Regions from separate parts of the Pontibacillus sp. ABV4_188 genome, predicted to be linked through region 3. Evidence: riboswitches for the same ligand, from Rfam matches in the RefSeq annotation. Region 3 holds a riboswitch; each other region holds the start of a gene.
What was found. Region 3 has a riboswitch for S-adenosylmethionine ahead of ACYX4O_RS06510 (methionine ABC transporter ATP-binding protein). Riboswitches for the same ligand answer to the same signal wherever they lie in the genome.
Positions count from the first base shown of each region.

Region 1: another riboswitch for S-adenosylmethionine. It lies ahead of ACYX4O_RS12275 (homocysteine S-methyltransferase family protein); the one in region 3 lies ahead of ACYX4O_RS06510 (methionine ABC transporter ATP-binding protein).
Region 2: another riboswitch for S-adenosylmethionine. It lies ahead of ACYX4O_RS07720 (Na+/H+ antiporter NhaC family protein); the one in region 3 lies ahead of ACYX4O_RS06510 (methionine ABC transporter ATP-binding protein).

Region 1 covers NZ_CM149975.1:2,389,011-2,395,197, forward strand. The annotation lists gene nhaC (Na+/H+ antiporter NhaC) at 1-797, opposite strand, end outside; gene ACYX4O_RS12260 (hypothetical protein) at 1,039-1,479, opposite strand; gene ACYX4O_RS12265 (YczE/YyaS/YitT family protein) at 1,641-2,279, shown strand; gene ACYX4O_RS12270 (GNAT family N-acetyltransferase) at 2,311-2,853, opposite strand; SAM riboswitch class I at 2,977-3,092, shown strand; gene ACYX4O_RS12275 (homocysteine S-methyltransferase family protein) at 3,188-4,237, shown strand; gene ACYX4O_RS12280 (VOC family protein) at 4,322-4,693, opposite strand; gene ACYX4O_RS12285 (hypothetical protein) at 4,898-5,083, opposite strand; gene ACYX4O_RS12290 (hypothetical protein) at 5,216-5,554, opposite strand; gene ACYX4O_RS12295 (hypothetical protein) at 5,661-6,101, opposite strand.
Region 2 covers NZ_CM149975.1:1,522,835-1,529,021, reverse strand. The annotation lists gene ACYX4O_RS07745 (MFS transporter) at 1-517, shown strand, start outside; gene ACYX4O_RS07740 (hypothetical protein) at 597-728, opposite strand; gene ACYX4O_RS07735 (tetratricopeptide repeat protein) at 745-1,842, opposite strand; partial or broken gene ACYX4O_RS07730 (helix-turn-helix domain-containing protein) at 1,852-1,998, opposite strand; gene ACYX4O_RS07725 (C40 family peptidase) at 2,983-3,879, opposite strand; SAM riboswitch class I at 4,285-4,392, shown strand; gene ACYX4O_RS07720 (Na+/H+ antiporter NhaC family protein) at 4,453-5,793, shown strand; gene ACYX4O_RS07715 (ABC transporter permease) at 5,976-6,187, opposite strand, start outside.
Region 3 covers NZ_CM149975.1:1,287,128-1,293,314, forward strand. The annotation lists gene ACYX4O_RS06495 (hypothetical protein) at 1-102, shown strand, start outside; partial or broken gene ACYX4O_RS06500 (HD domain-containing protein) at 116-1,094, shown strand; gene ACYX4O_RS06505 (hypothetical protein) at 1,279-1,554, shown strand; SAM riboswitch class I at 1,675-1,783, shown strand; gene ACYX4O_RS06510 (methionine ABC transporter ATP-binding protein) at 1,934-2,953, shown strand; gene ACYX4O_RS06515 (methionine ABC transporter permease) at 2,943-3,605, shown strand; gene ACYX4O_RS06520 (MetQ/NlpA family ABC transporter substrate-binding protein) at 3,621-4,460, shown strand; gene ACYX4O_RS06525 (M20 family metallopeptidase) at 4,484-5,677, shown strand; gene ACYX4O_RS06530 (hypothetical protein) at 5,953-6,078, shown strand; gene ACYX4O_RS06535 (GerAB/ArcD/ProY family transporter) at 6,141-6,187, opposite strand, start outside.

The DNA of each region.
Region 1 (6,187 bases), 1.1 Mb from region 3:
TGACAAAGAAAACCTAGAATAACCCCTACACTTAAAGCCGGCAAGGCAGGAACTTTAAATAAAACAAGTATGATGACGACAAGAGGGACAAGAAGTAACCACGGAGATATAAAAAAATGACTCTCTATGCTCGTCATAATCTCCTGTATCCGTCCCTCCTCAAAGCCACTAACAGAGAACTGTCTTCCTAAAAAGAAAAAGATGCAAAACGCAATTAGATAAGCTGGAATCGTAGTATAAAGCATATGTTTAATGTGTTCGAACAAGTTCACGTCTGCGATACCAGAAGCTAGGTTAGTCGTATCTGATAATGGAGACATCTTATCTCCCATGTATGCCCCTGAAATAATAGCCCCAGCGGTCATCGGCTCAGGGATTCCCATACTAATTCCAATACCCATACCTGCAACGCCCACTGTCGCCATCGTTGACCAGGAGCTTCCGATTGATAAGGCAACGATTGTACAGAGAAGCATAATGGAGACGAGGAAAAATCCAGGTGATATTAGTTTAAGGCCATAATATATCAAACTTCCTACTATTCCACCACCGATCCATGAACCAATAATTAGGCCTACTAATATCAAAATGACGATGGCTGGTAATGATTTATGTATACCTTTATAATAACTATCTTCAATTGCTTCCCACGAATAACCATAAAGTAATGCGATAATGGAAGCTGAAAAAGCTCCTAACAATAAGGGTACATGAGGCGCCCCCTCATACTTAATGATCGTACACCCCATACCTACGATCATGATCAGCAACGGCAAAACCGCTACGAAAATCGGCATATCTTTCTTCCCATTTTCCAAACCACCAACTCCTTTCTATTGAATACAATTTCTGAACTTTCCCTCATTTTCCTTTTAGCTAAACTACCCATTTTCAAAATAAGGAAAAGGAACCACCTAAAAAACCATCATCCTTGCGAAAAGGAGATGGTCTGTAAGAATCGTTTATAAAGGGAGGTACAAAGAAGTTGAAAACAAATAAAAAAGGAGCGCAACAATTAAGTTACGAACTCCTATAAATCTAAAAATGAGTAGATTTAGGCCCTAGTTGGTCTACAAGAATTCCTTTTATTTGATTAAAAGAAACATCTGTTAATTTATCACGATAGATCGTCTCCTCTGACCCATCCACCATATTCAACGTCAGCATGTCATTGTTTATCATAACCACATTATGGATCTGATTGTAATTTATTTGTTTGCTTTTTATTAAAGGAATTTGCGCAACTTCAAGTCGATCTTCATGAAATTCGATGTATGACTTCTTCCTTAATGAATAATAGTAAAGGGCTTTTACGACACCAATAGTTAAAGTGCCCCCTAATAAAAGTTTATCGCTTGAAGTAAGGCCCGATTGGAACAGAAGCAACAGGAACAAACTTACCACACCTAGAGCAGCATAGTAGAACAACACGTTATTTCCTTTACGTTTCCACGCTACACTTGAACCATACGGAAACATGATAACTCCCCCAAATTCGTTCTTTTTGTTATTTTATCAGAAAATTCTATCAAAATCTATAAATCTTCATTTCTTTTTTGATTGACTCGACCTTCTTCTGCATACTAGAATAGCGCAAGGTTAAAAGAGCCCTGATACTAAAGGAAAGACGAGGGTCAAGTATGGGATATCGCGTGAGTATTTATCTGTTAGGGATGTTGGTTAACTTTTTTGGTGTGGCCCTACTTATTAAAGCCACTTTAGGCGCTGGATTTTGGACAGCTTTATTTGTAGGCTTATCAGATCAACTCGGATTCACTGTTGGTATATGGTATGCCCTCTTTCAGTTCTTATTTATCTTTGCCAACGGATGGCTTATGAAACAAACGCCTGAGCCCCGTGCTATTATACCGCTTGTATTAGAAAGCTTAATTCTCGATTTTTGGCTCGAAATCGTTTTTCACGATTTCACATTGCTTCATTCACCATTCTTAATACAAGTTGGAGCACTTATGCTCGGAATCACACTTAGCGCTGTCGGAGTCGGAATGTATATCCTGCCTGCGTTGCCAAGGGCTCCGGTGGACCAGCTCTTCCTAGCCATCGCAAGCAGATTTAAACTAAGCTTACGCCTTAGTCAAACTCTTGTAGCACTTACTACTTCGACTTCAGCCTTCTTTATTGGGGGACCTGTTGGACTAGGTACTGCTGCTGGTGTATTATTTGCAGGTCCAATTATTCAGCTAACGTACAGTAAAGCTTATCCTTATTATTATTTAATTCATCCTCACTATAAAAAACGATACGAACTTGCACTATAGAGAAAAGCGTCTGCAACATGAGCAGGCGCTTTTATAAGAGCTTTTCTAATTGAAGATCTAACGGTTCTTTCTGATAGATTTCATCGTTGACTTCTTGTGCTAATATACAGCCCACAGATTGGTAAAAGCATTGCGTTTCAACTGCAGGATGAGCGCCAATATAAATTTTCTCAGCACCCAAGTCTTTAGCGATCTCGCAACACTGATAAAATAATTGTTTCCCTATGCCTTCCCCCCGATAAAAATTTGAAACATGAATAAAGGGCAGTGGTACATATTGATTTGCTGATCCAAAGAAACGATTCTCTACATTTGCAAATCCTGCTACCTGACTTCCTTCAAAGGCAGCTGCTACACCTCCGCCTTCTTCGATGCATCTTTTTAAGTACAAGGAGATGCCATTCTTTTGCTCTAGGCTCCACTGATCGATAAAAGAATCATCTTTTGTCTTTACATTAGTTTGGTTTGTCGTATACCAGACGCTTTTTGTTTCCTGATATCGGTCGAAATCTATTAAAAATTTTTCATCAATCTCGTTAGCGCTTACATTCCTTACCTGTAGACTTCTCTTCATAATCCATCCCTCCTACTTTATCTTACACTAAAAATAGAATCTTAACATTTTTCTGAAAAAGGATTGACGCCATAAATATTAGCCGTTATAATCCATATCAAGCTTTATTAATTAAATATCAAACTCTTATCCAGAGTGGCGGAGGGACTAGGCCCTGTGACGCCCGGCAACCTTTCAAGGATCGTCCTTGAAAAAGGTGCTAATTCCTACAGATCAATTATTGATCTGGCAGATAAGAGGAGGCCTTGTTACATACACCCTCTTCTTATTTTAGGAAGAGGGTTTTCTTATACCCTCTTCCTCATTACTTACTCTCTCGAAAGGATTGATGAACATGAAACGAACACTTGAACAACGTTTACAAGATGGACCGGTTATTTGCGGAGAAGGCTACCTATTCGAATTGGAGCGTCGAGGCTACCTCCAAGCTGGATCCTTCGTTCCTGAAGTCGCTCTTGATAATCCACAAGCACTAAAGCAAACCTATCGTGATTATATGAATGCAGGTTCTGACGTTGTTTTAGCCTTCACCTATAATGCTCACCGTGAGAAGATGCGTATTATTGGGAAAGAAGAGCTATTAGAACCACTTAACCGACAAGCAATCCGTCTTGCTAAAGAAGTAGCTAAAGAAAATCCAGTTGAAGAAGCGCTTGTGGCTGGAAACATTTCGAATACGAACCTCTTTGACCCTGAAGATGAATCTTCAAAAGAGGCCGTTCGCTCAATGTTTGCCGAGATGATTTCTTGGTGTAAAGAGGAAGGGGTCGATTTCGTAAATGGGGAAACATTTTATTATTATGAAGAAGCACAAATTGCACTAGAAGAAGTGCTCAAGCAAGACCTTCCTGCTGTCATTACACTTGGCGTTATGGGTGAGAATAAAATGCGTGACGGTTATGAAGTTGAAGAAGCTTGTCGTTTGCTTCAAGAACAAGGAGCTTTAGTTGTTGGAATGAACTGCTTCCGTGGACCTGCTACAATGCAACCTTATGTAGAGAAAATTCGCCAGGCTTGTGATGGCTATGTAGCTGCACTCCCCGTTCCATACCGCACATCAGAAGAACATCCTACGTTCTTTAATCTACCAGATGGCGGTTGTGCATGTCACTTACCAACAGAAACGACATTCCCAACTTCTCTTGACCCACTTTACTGCAACCGTTACGAGATTGCTAGTTGGGCTAAAGATGCACTAGCTACAGGGGTCAATTACTTTGGTTTATGTTGCGGCGCTTCTCCAAGCATGCTTCGTGAAGTAGCAGAAACAGTAGGCCGTGAAGCAATTAACTCTAAATACTCCCCGGATATGGAGAAACACTTCCTATTTGGTTCAGACGACTCGTTGAAAAAGCATAATCAAGCGTACCGCGTGAAAGCTTAAGATTGTAAGAAAGGAGGAACAAACCACTTTAGAGTTTGTTCCTCCTTTTTATAAGCGCATTGGGATAAACGCTGCTCAATTCAATTATCTATGTTGATCAATGAGGATAGGGTTCCCATCAGGATCTTCAATTGTGAAACTCCCTGGCCCTTCACTCGTTTCATCTGCTTGTGAAAGAATTTTAACTCCATTTTCTTTCAACTGTTTTTGAAGTTCTCTAACATCTGTAAACGAATCAAGTTCTTTAGCATCTTGATCCCACCCAGGATTAAAAGTTAAGATGTTTTTCTCGAACATGCCTTGGAAAAGCCCAATCACACAGTCACCATTCTTCATAATAACCCAATTCTGATCTGGCACCCCTCCAAGGGAATCAAATCCTAACGTTTCATAAAAAGCAATAGATTTTTTAATATCCTTTACAGTTAAACTAATAGAAAATGCCCCAAGCTCCATACCATTCCTCCTATTAATAGACTTCCTCCTTAATTAATTTCGCCTTCACCCATACAAAACCCTCTTCCTCATGTTATCTAGCCATTGAAGGAATTCCCGTTCTCTATCCTATTGCCCTTCCATACATTAAGTAGTACCTTGCTTACAAGAAAAAACGATTGCTATTGTTAGCAATCGCCCACGTTAGTAGAAATGTTTTTTTGGTTATCCTTCAAGAAATAGCCTAGTTGCTGCCAAAAGCATAACAATGGCTCCAATAATGTATTTGTAGCCGCTCCTATCTTGGCGTCCTTTAATGATTTCAATTGCTGTAAGTGTAAATGCTACTGATGCAAGGGCTAGAATTATATAGAGCTCTATCTTAATCTCCAAAAATAAATAAAATACCACAAGACCAATTACAGCGATTAAAAGAAGATCATTTACCCTTCTTACAATATTGATTATTTCTCCCTCCTTAAAACTCTCTCTTATTACGATGCACTAATAGATTAAATGTAGTCACCACAAAGGATCGTGCTACTAAAAATTTTTCTTAAGAGTATCCAGCAACAAATAGCCTAAAACCACTCCAGCAACGGTTGTAAGCGTAGGATGACCTACTAAAATGAGGTCAGGCATTCGCATTCCTTCCCCATATGGGGTGAGAGGCAAAGTGGACCAAACAACGATCACTAGAGCAGGCACTCCAACAGCCAAGCCTCTAATCCAGTCAAACGTCCAAGGCGTTCGTGCCATAACTTCTAAAATAAATTTAGGAAGGCGTAAAAGAACACCGATCCCAACAGGAAAAAGTGCAGCAAATAGCAGTGATGCAGCAGGGCGTTCATACGTAACCTTAAACTCTTCCTGTAAAGCCATTTCATAACTCTTCCCTAAGTAAATAATCAACCCAATCGCAAGCGTCCAGACAAAATAATACCCAAAAAGCTGCTTATTCCGAATACATATCCCCCTCCTCTAACATTTACATCAAACTGGTTCCCCATAGATTATTTAAAAGAATGACATAAAGGGTGAATGCTCCCGTTATGACCATAAACGTACTCGGAATCACTCGTAACGTTTTATTCCTACGCAGGGCTATGACAAAAACTAGGAAGGCACATAAAGCAACCCCATAATAAACAAAAATGATTGAATAATAAGTAAAGGGACCTAGAAAAAGACTAAGAACGAAAAACTGTAAAATAAAAGCAAAAAACGAACCCGCAATCCATTTTCTCTCGTCTTTAATCTCCCAAATGGACTTAATAGACAGAACAAAAACACTTAACACAACTGTCCCAAGTAGCCATTCATAAATGAAAAACATCTCTTCGTAGCCCACAGAGAGAAAATAGCCCAATATGAACAAAGGAATCATCGCCACTAATAAGTAAGCCATTCCCTTGAAACTAGCAGTCATTCATAGCTCACCCCTTTATTATCCATATTTTAACACACGAAAATTATGAGCACATCTCATAACCCTTAACGGAAATAGTCTCTCGA
Region 2 (6,187 bases), 240 kb from region 3:
TATATCTTATATTTCTATTTATACGAAATCTCTGGGATTACTAGAAGCAGCAAGTTTCTTCTTTGCTGTATTTGCTGTTGCAATGCTTATTTCGAGACCGTTCGTTGGGCGTATCTTTGACTCTAGAGGCCCAAGCATTGTTATTTACCCATCCCTAATTCTCTTTGCTTTAGGTTTATTTACACTAAGTATGACGACTTCTTCCTTTATGCTCTTGCTGTCAGCTACACTAATCGGTCTAGGCTACGGAAGCCTTGTCCCTTGTTTCCAAACACTAGCTATTCAGTCTGCTGATCACCATCGAAGCGGACACGCAACAGCAACTTTCTTTACACTCTTTGATACAGGAATTGCAACTGGCTCTTATGTTTTAGGTGTCGTAGTCTCCCTACTTGGATATAAACCTTTATATTTTGTAATGGGTCTGTTTGTGTTTATTGTTATGTATCTTTACAAAGTTATAAATAATAGAAGAAGGAATTCAATCAAATCAAGTTCCCCCGTTCACTCTTCCTAAGAAGGATTGCAGTGACCTAAACACCTTCTCTATTACAGACTAAAATCCCCTAGCTCTTAAGAGCTAGGGGATTTTAAGATTAAATATCTGTCAATTCAATTGTTGTCGGTTCTGGTTCTTCATCAAGTGCTAATTGAGTTGCCGAGAACCCTCCTAGTGCTGAGAATGCAATTGCCCCTACTGCCAAAACTGAAATCATCCATTTTTTCATACTTCCCACTCTCCCTCTACGTAATTGATAATTTTTTATATGATTCATTAGCTAGAGTTAAATAGTAACAAGCATCCTTATACCTTTTGTTTTTTTGTAAGCATTCAGCCAACAGTTCACAGTATAGTCCGATATAAAACTGGTTTTCATTATCGATAAAATAAGGAATAACTGTCTCTTTTAAATAATGCTCTAGACTAATGAGATCCTCAAGAACCCGGTATTTATATACCTGAAAATAATAGCGTAGGATTTTGAAGTCGTTTTGTTGTTCGATCATAATCAATCCTCGATCGATCCATTCCAACGCCCTGCCCCGTTCACTTAGCTCAAAAAGTGACTCCACAATGGAAGCAATACTAGTCAACTTTCCTTTTACATTATAGTTATCTTTATACACTAGACTTTTCTCAAAGTAATCAATTGCTTTTTCATGATGGTTGAGAGCTGCATGAAGCGAACCTAAATTATGGTAAGCAATCCCTTTTAAATAAGAGCTTTGCAAGTTTCCTGCTGCCTTTACAGCTAGTTGAAAGCACTGTTCTGCTTGTTCAAATTGGTGAATTCGCTTATAGCATATTCCAAGTAAAACCTGGCAATCACCACTTCGTTTAAAGTCGAATTGGACTGTATACAGGTTTAAGGCTAACCTAGCGTAATGAAGCGATAACGTCACATTTTGAAGGGAAGATTCATTAATAGCTGATATAAAATACAAATCAGCCCGCTCATGATCACTAAGTGTAATTTGATGAGCAAGTGCTAATGATTTCTTATAATACTGCTGAGCTTCTCTGAATCTTTCTTGCATATTATGATACAGTCCAGAGAATTTCATATAATAGTACTGATGCTTCTCTTCAAATAGGTCCTGCATCCTTTCTAACTTATCTAATAAAACGGGTACTTCTGAAAAGTGACGCATCAACAAATGATAGCGAACCTCATACAACTTAAACAAAGCTAGTATACTCGGAGTTGAGAGTGTGCTCATTTTTTGCTTTAACTTTACATATAATTCTGTTGCTTGGTCCGTTTCTCTATGCATAATTACGGTGTACCACTCGTGTAGTTCTTGTTCGAGTAACTCTTCATCTACACCTTCTTCAAGCACTTCAACTGGAATATCCAGGCGATGTAAGAGCAGCTGAACAATTTCCTCACTTGATTTAGTAAGCCCATTTTCGATCTTACTTAAATAAGAAATTGAACAAATTCCCTGAGCCGTTTCTTCAAGAGTACGATTTTGGTTTAACCGATGTAATTTAATTGTTTTTCCTACTTCAGACCCTTTTAAGATTTAATATCAACTCACTCTCTAGTGAAGCAACATCCTTTGCTAGAGTATATGCTTCAAATGTTCCAACTACCCCTCTCACAACCGTTTACTCATTTGGGAAAGCAAATCTATAAATATAGCCATAAAGACTGGATTATATCTGCAATTTTTCCCAAACATATTACGAATATAGGATGTAAGTTATATTCATCATAATCAATAATTAGAAATATATCAATATTCTGATAATTTTAGGTACTAGAGTACTAGTTCTTATGGCCCGAAACCTTACTCCGCTAGGTTCATTCGAACTATAAATTGATCGTAACCTTTTTATCACAAGTATGTTTAACAATAGAGCAGTAATCATGAACACTCAAAGCTGAGAGAATGTTTTCGTTAACTTCAATTGTGCATAAGGTGGGCCTGGAAACCAATCGCTTTCCTGTGGCTCACCTAAGCTCTTCTGCCCACGGGAGTCTCGCAGTTTCCAGTCCCACCTTTACCATATAAGGGTTAACAAAACATGCTATATGGGGTGACTTCAGCCCCCCTGATGCTACCTACGGGGGCCGTTCACCTCTTTAAAAGTCGGGGCTTGCTCGGGGACTGCGAGACTCCCGCGGGGGAAGGAGCCTAGGGAAGACCCCGCAGAGAGCGACAGCGAACGAGGAGGCTTCCCAGCTCCCCGCAGAAAACGAGTTGTCCCCGAGCAAGTCCAAGCACTCATAATCGTAACGGCCCTTTCCATACTAAAATGTCTCAGTTTCAATCCTTCCGTATAAGGGGGCTTATGTGGAAGGAGTATAAAATCAACAATAAACATGAACAAAGCCAAAAGTTAAATTGCGTATCGATTCATCTATACTAGTTTATAGAACTAGCAAGCTGGGTATAAGAACAATAGAATATAAAAACTCCCCTTTGGTTTTTGAAACCAAAGGGGAGTTATAACCGTACAGTAAAATAGACTTTCTATTGGTGTTGGTAAAGCGTCTCATATAAGGTTGAAGAAAAATCGGCGCGGGAGACATTTTCTGCGGAATAGCTCTTTATACTTTGGTCCTTAGCAATACCTGATGCTTCAAACGAGTTCAGTACCATTGTAGTCATTTCACTGAATGTGATTGTTTCGTTTGGTTTAAATTCTCCATTTAAGAAGCCGTTAATGATGTCTAGCTCTTCCATCGCTGCTATATCATTAGCAAATTGATGATTAGGGTCTACGTCAGGGAATGTCGTATTATCAGATGCTTCATGATCAATGATTCTATTAAACAAAGCAGCTGCTTGCCCTCTAGTAACATCCTTATTAGGTTTGAATGTACCATCATGGTACCCTTTAATAATTTCACTGCTCACTAAAGCCTTAATTGCTTCATAAGCCACATGGTTTTCATTTACATCAGCAAACAAACTGTTTGCATTTAACCCTGCTACACGGCGCGCTGTAGCAAACTTAGGTCCCCAGTATGGGTTGCTAAGTGAAACAATGTCAATTCCCCTGCTAGATGTAGCACTAATAAACTTATTACCACCCACATAAATCCCGACATGCGAGATGCCTGCTTTATATGTGTTCTCAAAGAATACTAGGTCTCCTGGCTTCATATTGCTTTTACTAACTGCTTGTCCTACTGTTGCTTGACTTCCAGTTGTACGAGGGATTGAAATACCCACTTTGTTAAAAACATATTGTGTATATCCTGAGCAATCGAATCCACTAGGGCTCTGGCCACCAAATACATAAGGCACACCTATGTGATTCTTAGCTACATTTAATAAATCATCTTGACTAGCCGCCCCAGCTACAGATGCGCCACTAAACGTAAACATTACCGCCATTCCGCATGCTACAATTTTCTTCAACATATTCCCCACTCCATTTTCTTCTAGTATCGTCTGTTTTTTCTTCTACGACTATTCTACCAAAAGTTTCTTTGTCATAAAGTTACGTTTATATTACAATTTGTTTTCAAAAAAGACATATTTCTTTATAAACATTCTACAAAATCCACTCAAAACTCCATTTTCATTGTAATAGGAAAATGTAGGTAATAAAGAAAAATGAAACTTTAGTACACGTTCTAAGCGCAGTATTATTTAGGGAGTTGTCCCCAATTAGTTTAATCTAGGATCTTCCAACCCACAAAGGCATGCCTTTTATCTTACTTTTTTGTAAATTCTATTAATGCATCATTTCTTCTTCTTTCATTGACAATAAAACATGTAATAAGTAAACTTAGACATTGCATGTAAAACAAAAATGAATACTCCTTCTTATCACGAGAGGCGGAGGGACTGGCCCTACGATGTCTCGGCAGCGGGCTCATTATTAATGAGTGCTGTGCCAAATCCAGCAAGGTTACACTTGATAGATGAGAAGAGGAGCTCTAAATAAAAAGCCCTCTTCTGATCAAGAAGGGGGCTTTTTTTGATTATCACATGTCATTTTTCACACAATATTATAAACAAGCAAGAAAGAGGTGCAACAACATGAATATAAACAAAGGGAATCCACTTGCCCTGTTACCCTTATTCATTTTCTTAGTTATCTTTGTAGGATCCGGAATAGTAACAGGTGATTTCTATTATATTTCAATCTTAATTCCAGCCCTAATTGCAGCCATTGTAGCAATCCTGCAAAATCGAACAAAGCCAACCTTTGAGAAAGTCGAGCAATTCGCAAAAGGTGCAGGCCACCCTGACATTATGATTATGGTTTTTATTTTCATATTGGCTGGTGCTTTCTCATCGGTGGCAAGCAGTATTGGAGCAGTAGAGTCTACAGTAAACTTGGCATTAACCTATCTTCCTGAAAACTTAATTATAGTTGGAATTTTCATTATTGCTGGCTTTATATCACTTTCTATGGGGACATCAGTTGGTACTATTAGTGCTCTAGCACCCATTGCTGTCGGAATTAGTGCTGAAACGGATTTCACTGCGGCATTATCACTTGCAGCAGTAGTTGGTGGCGCTATGTTTGGCGACAACCTATCGATTATTTCTGATACGACAATTGCAGCGGTTCGAACACAGAAAACGGAAATGAAAGACAAGTTTAAAGCGAACTTCTTTATCGTTCTTCCTGCAGCCATTGCAACTATTATAGTCTTAATTGTGATCACTTCAGGTGGAACCTCTTCTGTTGAGGCAGACAGTTTCAATTGGTTAAAGGTTATTCCTTATATTGGCGTTTTAGTGGGGGCGTTAGCAGGTTTGAATGTTATGGCCGTGCTCATTGGCGGAATTCTGCTCTCTGGAATCATTGGAGGAGTCAGTGGGGAATACTCTCTTGATGCTTTTATGACAAACATTACATCAGGGATTAACTCGATGTCGGAATTAATTTTCCTTACTATTATTATTGGCGGGATTGTAGCCATGATTCAACACAATGGTGGGATTCAATTCCTTCTTTATACACTTACAAAAGGAATTCGTTCTAAAAAAGGTGCTGAAGGCAGTATCGCTGGCCTTGTAGCAACTACAAACCTAGCTACAGCAAATAATACAATTGCGATTATTACGACAGGACAATTAGCAAAGAACATTGCTGATGAATATGAGATTGATTCCAGAAAGTCAGCAAGTTTACTCGATATCTTCTCTTGTACGGTTCAAGGTTTAATTCCATATGGAGCACAGTTATTAACTGCAGCCCAAATTGGAAGCCTATCACCAATAGAATTACTGCCGTACTCTTTCTATCCTATATTAATAGCTATATCCGGTATCATTGCAATTGCAATTGGATTTCCACGTTTTAAGAAAACAGCATAAAATTACTAAAAATGACGGGATGTATGTATCCCGTCATTTTTTAATACTTGTGAACTATAAAAATGAATCAAAAACGTACAATTGTCCCGCCATTGTCTCCTTTTTTGTAAAGACAAATAATAGAAATAAAAAGAAAATCGTAAATAATGGAATAGACATCCACTTTCCCATGTGACTCCCTCCTACACATCACGCTTTCGGAATAATATAATCGCTACTGCGAGCGCAATACATCCATACATAATGGTATAAAGAATCATCACATTATTAGGAGTAGATGCACTTGCAAACATCCCCTGCTGAGCAAGACTGACAGGGTTGTCCGCTGTATCAAATAGGAATACAGTCATTTTACGGTACATAGCGTCTACAGGAAAAATGAGGCTTGAAATAA
Region 3 (6,187 bases):
ATTCTGTTTATAAAAGGCATCATAAAGAGAAATTTTGGAGCGCGCTTAGATCGTTTGGAGAAGAAAGTAGATCAATTATTAGAAGAGTCTAATCGGGAATAAAGCGAGGGGTAGAATGCGTGTTACAGATCAGCTTTATGGGACAGTTGTGGTTGAAGATGTACTTGAAGAGTTAATCAATAGTTCTCTTGTCCAACGTTTAAAGGGAATTTATCAAGGAGGGGCAAGCGTTCTCGTCAATGATACTTGGAACGTGACAAGGTACGACCACTCCATTGGTGTCATGCTTCTGATCAGGCGCTTAGGTGGGAGCCTTGAAGAGCAGATTGCTGCGCTGCTTCATGACGTGTCTCATACCGCTTTTTCACACGTCATTGACTTTGTTATCGACAATAAAGATGAGGACTATCATGAGAAAATATATGAACGCATTATTCAACAATCAGAAGTTCCTGAGATAGTAGAGAAGTATGGTTTTAAGGTATCCGATCTTCTTGGGAATGACGAGCAGTGGACGTTACTAGAACAACCTGCTCCTGAACTTTGTGCAGATCGAGTGGACTATACATTAAGAGATATGTATCAGTATGGGCATATTGACAAGGAAGAAATCCATACTTTTTTGTCCAGCTTAAAGTGTTTTAACGGGAAAATGTATGTAGCAAATGCCGAAAGTGCGGAATGGTTTGTAGAGGTGTACTATAAGGAGGTCATTGATTTCTTTATGCATCCTTTGAACATTTTTGGCTACGATCGCCTTGCGCGTGCAGTACGTGCAGCTTTAGACGAAGGTGTCATTACATTCTATGATTTACAAAAGACAGATCGCGCGGTATTGGATCTACTACAATCTTGTAATAAAGAAAGTGTGCATAAATGGTTAGATCAACTCCATCAAACTGTTTCCGTGATCGAAAATCCTCAAGACTACGATCTACATAGAAAAGGCAAAGTCAGGCTTATTGATCCTTGCTTCATGAGCCGGGGGTAGTCTTATAAGGATTTCTGAACAATCTGAGAACGTGAAGCGGATGGGTCAAGAGGCATATGAAAAAGCCAAGAAAGGCGCTTATGTAAAAATAGTAAATGTGTAGGAGAGAGGTTACGCGCCTCTCTCTTTTATATCGATTAAGGTGTTAACGAACTAAAGTCATACACTAAAGAGTGCAAATTGTCAGAAATCATCTCGATTTTTATTTGTCCTTTCATTTTTTTAAGGAATAGATCCCAAAAGATAAGGGTATTTACCTACATAACCAATAGTAGGAGGGAACACCGGTGCCAAAAGCAGTATCAGGAAAGATCTCATTATGTATGTTAGCCATATTTGTAGGACAGTTACTTGCTCTCGCTATAGTAGCTTCTATGGAGGGACTGTTAACGATTGTAACGTTCTCTCATTTAACACGATATACAGCCATTATAGGACTGATTGCAGGGATCGTGGGAGTCATCCAAGAGAAAGGGAAGGGCAAAATTATTCCCATTTTGACGCTTCTACTAAGTGTAATCTTAGCTGCCTTTAATGGTTATCTGATGTTTATTTGGGGATAGTGAGGTATGCTACTAAAATAATAATAAAATTTTTAACTATTAAATTGTTAAAAATCCTTTGACAATTCTAATCGCCCCGTGTAATATATGGATTAACGAAAAACACATTTGAAAACAATCTTCTTATCCAGAGAGGTGGAGGGACTGGCCCTTTGAAACCTCGGCAACGGATTCTATTTAATTGGAACACCGTGCCAATTCCTTTAAGCTTAAGCTTAAAAGATGAGAAGAGACGGATCTACATATACGTAAATCCCCTCTTCTTATTATTTTAAGAAGAGGGGATTTTTTGTTTGCCAGAAAAGAAGAAAATAGGATACTTATAGCTTGTAAACCAAGTATTCCGATCTGTTTTTGAATATCAAAGGAGGCAGACAGCATGATTGAGTTACATAATATTGAGAAAGTGTACCAGAAGAACGATCAAACGATTCGAGCCGTTGACGGAGTCAATGTGTCTATTGATAAAGGAGCCATCTACGGTGTCATTGGCTTTAGTGGGGCAGGGAAAAGTACACTTCTCCGATGCGTCAATCTAATTGAACGCCCAACATCAGGAGAAGTGAGGCTAGACGGAGAGGACCTGACTCAGTTGCCAAAATCCAAGCTAAGAAAAGAAAGACGTCGTATCGGGATGATCTTTCAACATTTTAACTTACTAGAATCAAAGACGGTCTATCAAAACGTAGCTTTCCCCCTATTACTAGACGGACAAAAAGGCAAGAAAGTGGAAGGAAAAGTAAAAGAGCTCCTCGAGTTTGTCGGGTTAGCAGATCAGGCAGGAAAATACCCAGAAGAACTTTCAGGAGGACAGAAGCAGCGGGTGGGTATTGCAAGAGCACTCGTTCGATCTCCTGAAGTACTCCTTTGCGATGAGGCTACATCAGCTCTTGACCCTCAGACAACCGATTCGATTTTGGACCTTTTGAGACAAATTCGTGAAGAGTACCACATTACAATCCTAATGATCACACATGAGATGCAAGTTATTCGAGAGATTTGCGACAGGGTAGCTGTTATGGAAGATGGAAAAGTGATTGAGGAAGGAACAGTTTTTGATATCTTCTCTAGCCCTACGCATCAGACAACGAAGAACTTTGTAAGCTCGGTTATGAACGATAAGATTCCTGAATCGATTCTACAAGCCTTAGACAGTACGCGCCACGTTTACAGGGTGACGTTCCTAAGAGAACAAGCTTCAGAGCCTATTCTTTACCGGGCTGCCACTCAGCATCATGTTGAAGTGAACGTGTTATATGGGCAAATTACTGAACTACAGGGTGAACCATTTGGAAGCTTAATTGTCGAATTTATTGGTGGAGAAAAAGAGATCTTTAAAGCTCTTCACTCTATCCAGCAGTCTGTAACAGTGAAAGAGGTGACGCGAGATGCAAGTTGATTTAGCCACATTTTGGCCTAAGATTTTAGAAGCGACACAAGAGACGATTGTTATGGTAGCTATCGCTTTACTGTTTGCAATTGTGATTGGCTTACCCCTTGGGATATCTCTTGTTGTAACAAGAAAGAATGGACTACTTGAGAACGGTCCTTTATTTAAAGTGTTAAACGGTATTGTGAACTTCTTTCGATCAATTCCGTTCATTATCTTATTAGTAGCGATCTTACCGGTTACACGGTTTATCGTTGGTACCTCAATCGGAACTGCAGCAGCCGTTGTTCCTCTTGTGTTCTTTTCGGCGCCTTATATTGCTCGGTTAGTTGAAAGTAGCTTGCTAGAGGTTAACCCAGGTGTTGTGGAAGCGGCAGAATCGATGGGGGCAACGCCTTGGCAAATCATTTACCGTGTCTTTTTACCAGAGGCATTAAGTTCTCTTGTCTTAAACATTACGATTGCAACCATTGGCTTAGTCGGTGCATCAGCAATGGCTGGCTTTGTTGGAGGCGGTGGTCTTGGTGACTTAGCTATTTCTTATGGATACCAACGATTTGAAACGAATGTGATGATCGTAACTGTCATTTTGCTCGTCGTCATTGTACAGACGGTGCAAACGTTAGGAAATTACATTTCAAAAGCTGTACGCAGACGATAAAGGAGGAAATTACATATGAAGAAAAAAATGATTCTATTCATAGCACTATTAGTAACAGTAGGAGCCGCCCTAGCAGGGTGTGGTAGCACAGAGGCTCAAGGAGATGAGGAGACGACGACCGTTAAGATCGGTTTAAATGGCTCTGGCGTTCCGTTATGGGAGCCGATTCAAGAAAAAGCATCAGAAGAAGGAATCAATATAGAACTTGTTGAGTTCTCAGACTACGTTCGACCTAACTTAGCTCTAGCAGATGGTGACATTGATCTAAATGCTTTCCAGACGGTGTCTTATTTCGATTCATTTATTGAAGAACATGACCTTGACCTTGAACCAATTGGGACAACCATTATTGCACCAATGGGTGTTTATTCAGAGGAATACGATAATCTTGAGAACATTCCAGAAGGTAGTACCATCGCCATCCCGAAAGAGGCAACCAACATGGGAAGAGCGCTTCTATTACTTGAGAAATCAGGCATCATCACACTTCCTGATGACTTCGACGGAAACGGTTCTTTAGATAAAATTAAAGAAAATCCAAAAAATATAGAATTCACACCAGTTGTAGCGGCTCAAACACCTCGCGTATTACCGGATGTGGCTGCTAGTGTAATTAATAACGGAGTAGCAGTAGAAGCAGGGTTTGTCCCTGTAGACGATGCGGTTTTCATCGAAGGAGATACCGCAACACCTTATATCAATATTATTGCAGCAAGAGCAGATGAAACGGATAAGGAAGCGTACCAAAAGATTGTAGAGATCTACCAAACAGAGGAAATTGCAGAGCATATCCGTGAAACTTATAACGATTCTCTAATCCCGACGTTCGTATCTTTAGACAAAATCGGTTGGTAATGTAAAGAAAAGGAGTGAGTGGCATGAGCACAGTTGAAATGACGTTAGAACAAGAAGTTACGCAGTATGTGGATGACCAAAAGGCGGTATACCTGGACGCGAGTCACCGGATCCATGAGAATCCGGAGATTGGTAACGAGGAATATTACGCAAGTGTTACGTTGTGCGAACTGTTAGAGCGTGAAGGATTTGAAGTTACGAAGGGCATTCCGGAGCACGAGACAGCTTTTATTGCCCGTAAAAAAGGACTTGGAAATGGCCCGAAAATAGGATTCCTTGCTGAGTATGATGCTTTACCTGGACTCGGTCATGCGTGCGGTCATAACATAATCGGCACAACTAGTGTTGCGGCTGCCATATCCCTTAGCCGAGTTCTTGAAGAAACTGGTGGGGAAGTCGTTGTTCTTGGAACCCCTGCTGAAGAAGGGGGACCAAACGGAAGCGCTAAAGGGACGTTTGTCAAACATGGCCTTGTTCAGGACCTTGATGCTTGTATGATGGTTCACCCATCCAATCAAACAAACGGCACATCAGAATCTTTGGCTGTTGATCCACTAGACTTCGAGTTCTACGGCCAATCAGCTCATGCTGCTGCTAAACCAGAATACGGAGTGAATGCTTTAGACGGTGTCATCCAACTCTTTAATGGTGTGAATGCCATCCGTCAGCACGTAACAGACGATGTTCGTCTTCACGGGGTGATCTTAGACGGTGGCGTCGCCCCGAACATCGTCCCAGATTACGCAAGAGCTCGATTCTTCGTCCGAGCAGCTACCCGTGAAGCATGTAATGACGTAACAGCGAAAGTGAAGCGGATCGCAGATGGAGCAGCCCTCACAACCGGAGCGAGCGTTAAAGTCACACCTATTCAAAACGGAGTCGATAACCTTGTTTTAAATGAAACATTTGACGCCGTTTTCCGTAAGAGGATAAAAGACTTGGGAGAGGACTATATAGATGAGGGACGTGAAGGAATTGGCTCTACAGACGCGGGAAACATTAGTCAAGTCATTCCGACCATTCATCCTTATATAAAAATAGGATCCTCTGACCTCGTTCCGCACACTGATGCCTTTAGAGAAGCAGCAAAATCAGAACGAGGAGACCAAGCGCTCATTACTGGAGCGAAGGCACTAGCCTTAACGGGTTTGGATTTGTTAACAGACCATAAGTTGTTGCAGAAAGTTCAAGCAGATTTTCAATCTAAACAGGGTTAATCATCTTTAAAAACTTTAGTTGAAATTATGGTTTCGCTAGCGTTGTGGACGCGTGGCCGTTTATCTCAATTCAAAGCTTCCTCACATAAAGAACTTCCCTGTAAAAGGAGCCATTTGTATAGATAGGTGGCTCCTTTTTCGTCATAGTTTGGGCTTAAATAACGTTTAATAACACATATGGTGTCTAATGATGTAGAAATATTTCCGGGGCAATAGTCGAAACATGCAACCTATGTCTCATATTGGGCTAGAAGCGTTTAGGAAGGCCTATTAGGGTGAAAGGAATAACTAACAAACAAAAGGAGGGACTTCTCATGTTGCATAAACTAGTTGATAAGATTGTAGCAATTGTTACATTTATTCCAAGGATGCTTGGTCGCCTGATTAAGAAAATTGTCTAAGGACGTAGAATAGGGGGAAAGGAACGGTTTACTAGGTGAAAAAGTAAATCGTGCCTTTCCCCCTATTTTGATTGGCTGTTTCTCCTTTTTCTAATAAGGAGAAGGAGAA